One region of the Erwinia sp. 009765445 genome, then DNA from elsewhere that is predicted to be linked to it. Evidence: predicted binding sites of a transcription regulator. Region 1 holds the regulator's gene; the other holds the start of a gene.

Region 1 (3,139 bases):
GAAGTTTAAAATCCCCCGCACTGCCAATGAAATGTATCACCTGCGCGATGCGGCTAATATCAAACGTGGCGAGCTGGAAAAAGGCGATCTGGTGTTTTTCCGCATCAATGGTCGCGGCACAGCTGACCACGTTGGCGTGTATCTGGGCAATGGTAAATTCATTCAGTCACCGCGCACCGGCAAGGATATTCAGGTTAGTGCTCTGAGCGATGATTACTGGCAGCGCCACTATATTGGTGCCCGCAGGATGATGACGCCGAAAACGATTCGCTAACAGGTCGGCAGAAGAGACGGGGCCGTTCTGATGAGCGGCCCGTAAGGCTTAGTGCATTACTGCGGTAAAACTGAAAGCGACAATCATCAGCAAAGCGCAAACGGTTGTCAGTATTGAAAACTTCAGATCGGTATCCATCACGACTCCTTAATACCCTTACAGTTTATAACGTCATCGATTTTCCCATACTTGTCGGTAAAAATCTCGTTTTCTGTGCTCAGGCTTGTTAGAATTCTTTTTTTCGTTGCGCAACCCCCGGCAGACTGCGTGCCGCGTGCGCAATGACGGGTTGAAATACCCTTTTTTCCTTCCTGACGTCTCCGGAATCCACCGCAAAAAGTGCCCCCAGACGTCCGGTTTTTGCGTATCCAGGCAAACGTTTAACAATATGCTTATCAGTACGTTACGATAAGTGCAGGAGTAGCTAGTTAATGGCAACAATAAAAGATGTGGCCAAACGTGCAGGGGTGTCCACCACCACTGTCTCCCACGTCATCAATAAAACCCGCTTTGTCGCTGAAGAGACGCAGGAAGCCGTATGGGCCGCAATCAAAGAATTGCATTATTCTCCCAGCGCTGTCGCCCGCAGCCTGAAGGTTAACCATACCAAAACCATTGGTCTGCTGGCCACTTCCAGCGAAGCGCCCTATTTTGCCGAGATCATCGAAGCAGTGGAGAACTGCTGCTTTGATCAGGGTTATACCCTGATCCTGGGCAATGCCCATAACGATCTGCAAAAGCAGCAGGCATATCTGTCGATGATGGCGCAAAAGCGCGTCGATGGTCTGCTGGTGATGTGCTCGGAATATCCGGAGCCGCTGATCACTATGCTGGAAAACAATCGCAATATCCCAATGGTGGTAATGGACTGGGGCGAATCACGCGGCGATTTCACCGATACCGTGCTGGATAATGCCTTTGAAGGAGGCTATATGGCGGGCCGCTATCTGATTGACCGCGGTCACCGTGATATCGGGGTGATCCCGGGACAAATGGAACGTAATACTGGCGGTGGCCGCCATGCCGGTTTTCTGAAAGCACTTTCCGAAGCGGGAATTTCAGTTCGAGATGAGTGGCTGGTACAGGGAGATTTCGAACCAGAGTCTGGCTACCGTGCCATGCAGCAGATTCTGTCTCAGAAGCAGCGCCCCACGGCGGTCTTCTGCGGCGGCGATGTGATGGCCATGGGCGCCATCTGCGCGGCGGATGAGATGGGCCTGCGCGTACCGCAGGATATTTCGGTGATCGGTTATGATAACGTGCGCAATGCCCGCTATTTCACCCCGGCGCTGACCACGGTTCACCAGCCTAAACAACAGCTGGGCGAAACTGCCTTTGCAATGCTGCTCGACCGCATTACCAGCAAGCGCGAAGAGCCACAAACCATTGAAGTGCATCCCAACCTGATCGAACGCCGCTCGGTGGCAGACGGTCCGTTTGTCGATTACCGCCGCTAGACGTTAAGGGCGGAATGAATCCCACCCTTACAATCGTGCAGATCTCAGTTGAGGGGAGAATTTATTCGCCCCTCAGGTTTCTTCCCGCAGCCACTCACTGTTCATCGTGCCGGTTTCCCCCAGATACTCCAGCAGCCAGCTCAGTGCTGGTGAAGCCTGCTGCTCCGCCCAGCTGACGCAGCATGGGCTGTCCGGAAATACTGACTCAAGCGCCAGCTCAACCAGTTCCCCGTTCTGCAAAAATGGCCGGGCAAAATGCCCCGGTACCATTCCAACACACAGCCCGGCCAGCAGACAGTCAAACGCACTTTCCCAGTCCGGCACCACCAGCCTGCGCTGATTATCCAGCGTCCACGTAGTCCGTTTGGGTAAAGCACGGGAGGTATCTTCCAGCACCAGTGAGGGCCAATCGCCAATCTCCTCATCGCTGACCTCCCCCTCCAGCTGAGCAAGTGGATGATCGGCCTTCACCACACAGCGCCAGTTCAGCATCCCCATATCGCGGAAGGCGAAGCGCCCCCCCACCGGGATAGCCTGGGTTGCGCCGATTGCCACATCCACCCGCCCGTCGGCCAGTGCGTCCCAGACGCCGTTAAACACTTCCGACGTCAGATGCAGCTCCATATCAGGAAAATGGCGGTAAAAATCCACCACCAGCTGGCGGCTCCTCGCCGGTTTAACAATGCGGTCGACAGCGATATTGATCTGCCCCCGCCAGCCATTAGCGACCTGCTGACACTGACGCCGGGTGGAAAGCATTTTTTTGATAACACTACGCCCTTCCTGACTAAAAAGCCGTCCGGCATCCGTCAGCACCACATCGCGGTGACGCCGCTCAAACAGAGGAACAGCCAGCCACTCTTCCAGTTGACGGATGGTATAGCTGATAGCAGAAGGCACGCGGTGCAGCTCTGCCGCCGCCGCCGTGAAACTCCCGGTGCGCGCCACGGCATCGACCACTTCAAGGGAATGTTCTGACCACATAATTTGCCTGCAATTTTTTTGAACGCAACCTGCAAATATTACCGTTTCACAAGCGCTTTGCCACTCAATTACACTGCGCAGCGTTTCATTCACCTGATAAAGAGCAACAGAATGCCATCTAAAGGATTTATTATTTACCTCGCGCTGCTCAGCGTTGCAGGTTTTCTCGCCACTGATATGTACCTGCCAGCTTTTGGTGTTATGCAGCAAGATTTGCTGACTGAAGCTGGAGCAATCAGTGCCAGTCTGAGTCTGTTCCTGGCCGGATTTGCCAGCGCCCAGTTGATGTGGGGACCACTCTCTGACCGGATTGGTCGTAAACCCGTTCTGCTGATGGGGCTGGGTCTGTTCTCCGTCAGCTGTGGCGCAATGTGGTGGGTTGACTCTACCGTGACCCTGCTGACGCTGCGCTTCCTTCAGGCTG
Region 2 (3,139 bases), on a different contig from region 1:
TGGCAGGCCCATCGCCTGGGAAAGCAGGTTGATACTGTTATTGCGGTCGCTGATAGTCAGCGCATCTGCCTGACTGAAGGTCTGTAATACCTGAGTGATAAAGGTGCCGTTAGCTTCAGTGAAAGGGCGGGTAGCGAGGTAGAACGAACCAGTCTGATTCAACTGGCTGCCATCGGTCAGCACCCTGGCCCCGCCTTCCAGCAATGCGGCGGAGTAGTAGGGATCCCAAATGGCCCAGGCAGCCACATCGCCCTGTTGGAAGGCGGCACGCGCATCAGCAGGAGTCAGGTAAGTGGGCCGGATATCGCTGAACTTCAGCCCGGCTTTTCCCAGCGCGCGCAGCAGCAGGTTATGTGAACTGGAGCCTTTCTGGAAAGCGACCTTGTGGCCTTTAAGTTCAGCCACGGTTTGGATCGGGCTGTTTTTCGCAACCAGGATCACTTCTGCTTTCGGCTTTGGCGGCTCGGCTCCAACATACAGCAGATCGGCACCGGCGGCCTGGGCAAAAATAGGCGGAATATCGCCGGTACTGCCCAGATCGATGCTGTTCACATTCAGGGCTTCAAGCATTTGCGGTCCGGCCGGGAATTCAACCCATTTGATTAGTGTGTCGGGAAAACGTTTTTCCAGTAGCTGGTGTGAGCGGGCCAGCACCATGCTGACCGAGCCCTTCTGGTAACCAATGCGGAACGTCTTGGGTGCGACGGGCTCAGCAGCAAATGCGCTGCTGGTCAGAATGCTGCCGATAACCAGCGCCGAAGCTAAACGTGAAAACAGGCTCATAGTTCTTACCTTAAACTTTATACAGCAGCGACCAGTGGCTGGTGGCGACGGGCCAGGGCGTGCCAGAAGGTTTCTACTGATTCCGCAATACGGGACGCCAGCACTGATGACAGTTCCGGCGTACGGTCGTAATTGGTAATTTGTGCGTCGTCGGCAAAGACACCGTGCAGCACTTCCTGTGCTTTAAGTGCATTGAGTACCGGCTTAAGGGCGTAATCGACCGCCAGCATGTGTGCGATGGTGCCGCCCGTTGCCAGTGGCAGAACCACTTTATGTTCCAGTGCGCGCTCGGGAAGCAGGTCCAGGATCGTTTTCAGTGCACCAGAGAAGGAAGCCTTGTAGACCGGAGTGGCGATAATCAGCCCGTCTGCAATGGCAAGATCTTCTTTCAGCGCCAGCAGGGCCGGAGAATCAAAACGGGCATACAGCAGATCTTCAGGATGAAAATTATGCAGATTCCACGGGATGACTTCGACGCCGCGCTTTTCGAGTGCCTGCTGGCAGAGGCTCAGCAGAGCTGTGGAGCGAGAGGGGTAGCGAGGGCTTCCCGCCAAAGTAATAACGCGCATAACCACTCCTTATAACTAAAAGTTATTGATTAAACTTATTTTCGAAGGAATGAAACTATCCTGACAGAGGCAGGCAGGAGGCTTAAATGATTTATCCGGCAGAGATAAGTCACTTTTTGGATATAGAGGAAGAGCGGCAGGCGCGGCGCGGCATCAGGCGGATTGCGATCAATTCAGCGCAAACGTTTTACTTTCGGCCTAAAGGACTTTACCATTTTCCCCCGCGCCTGCAGCGTCACTGCGTAAACCTTGCCACATTCATACCAGACATAATAAAGGTGGGAAGGATCGTCCCCGGACGGCGAACGCAAATTTCAGGGTTTATATCGCAAGATATCAACTGTTAGTCCTTTCCAGGCCCGGGGCTTCGGGCATTCAGGAGCGATCATGTACAATCTGGTTCGTAAGGCGCTGTTTCAGCTTGATGCTGAGCGTGCGCATGAACTGACCCTCACGCAGCTGCATCGGGTAACCGGTACACCTCTTATTCACCTGGTTCGCCAGTCTCTTCCTTTTAAGCCGGTGACCTGCATGGGACTGACGTTTAAAAACGCCCTGGGTCTGGCTGCTGGCCTGGATAAAAACGGTGAGTGCATTGATGCCTTCGGCGCAATGGGCTTCGGCTTTATTGAAATCGGTACCGTCACGCCGCGCCCACAGCCGGGCAACGATAAGCCAAGGATGTTCCGCGTGCTGGAAGCGGAAGGGATTATTAACCGGATGGGATTTAATAATCTGGGTGTGGATCGTCTGGTCGAGAATGTCAAAAAGTCTCATTTCGACGGCGTGTTAGGGATTAATATTGGCAAAAATAAAGATACTCCGGTTGAGCAGGGCAAGGACGATTATTTAACCTGCATGGATAAAATTTATCCTTACGCGGGCTATATCGCGATCAATATCTCTTCACCTAACACGCCAGGTTTACGCACGCTGCAATATGGTGAGGCGCTGGACGATCTCTTGCAGGCGTTAAAACAAAAGCAGAAAGATCTTGCAACGATTCATCACAAATATGTTCCGGTGACGGTAAAGATCGCGCCGGATCTTTCAGAAGAAGAATTGATCCAAATTGCCGATAGTTTAGTTCGCCATAATATTGATGGTGTGATTGCCACCAATACTACTCTTGACCGTTCGCTGGTCAGCGGCTTAAAACACAGTGATGAAGCGGGAGGATTAAGTGGTCGTCCGGTTCAGTCGCGCAGCACTGAAGTTATTCGTCGCCTCTCCCTGGAACTTCAGGGGCGCCTGCCAATTATTGGCGTGGGTGGTATTGATTCGCTGGTTTCAGCGAGGGAAAAAGTTGCCGCTGGCGCTTCGCTGGTGCAAATATATTCCGGATTTATTTACAAAGGTCCGCCGCTGATAAAAGAAATTGTGACCCATCTCTAAGCTGATTCTTATTTAAATATGCCAGGGGCTTTATTTTCGCCTCTGGCTCGTTTATATTTTATCCTGTTTAAACGATATTCAGACTATTTTGACGATTCCGGTTAAACCCAGCTGCTTAGTTGAACCGGTAACGCCAATAAATAGCGGATTTTCATTTCTCACTACAGGACCGATCATGAGGATTAAACCTGACGACAGCTGGCGCTGGTTTTTTGATGCCGAACACGATCGCATGATGCTGGATCTGGCCGACGGTATGCTGTTCCGTTCACGCTTCCCCCGCAAGATGCTGACGCCGGATGCCTTTGATACTTCTGGATTTTGTGTCGATGATGCCGCTCTGTTTTTCACCTTTGAAGAGAAGTGCCGCAGCTGTGAACTGAATGCCGATC

Evidence for each region. Region 1 encodes PurR, which represses purine synthesis genes. Its sites were predicted from a motif close to CANGCAAACGTTTGCNTG; they were not measured.
Region 2: the regulator PurR is predicted to act here: its motif matches at 1,528-1,545, upstream of pyrD (quinone-dependent dihydroorotate dehydrogenase).

The regions. Positions count from the first base shown of each region.
Region 1 covers NZ_JBYUWC010000010.1:74,786-77,924, forward strand. Annotated here, with positions in the region: gene AC3Y5R_RS12745 (C40 family peptidase) at 1-274, shown strand, start outside; gene cydH (cytochrome bd-I oxidase subunit CydH) at 323-412, opposite strand; gene purR (HTH-type transcriptional repressor PurR) at 706-1,731, shown strand; gene punR (DNA-binding transcriptional activator PunR) at 1,804-2,715, opposite strand; gene punC (purine nucleoside transporter PunC) at 2,827-3,139, shown strand, end outside.
Region 2 covers NZ_JBYUWC010000005.1:212,869-216,007, forward strand. Annotated here, with positions in the region: gene AC3Y5R_RS06995 (sulfonate ABC transporter substrate-binding protein) at 1-783, opposite strand, end outside; gene ssuE (NADPH-dependent FMN reductase) at 801-1,352, opposite strand; gene pyrD (quinone-dependent dihydroorotate dehydrogenase) at 1,737-2,747, shown strand; gene AC3Y5R_RS07010 (cell division protein ZapC) at 2,923-3,139, shown strand, end outside.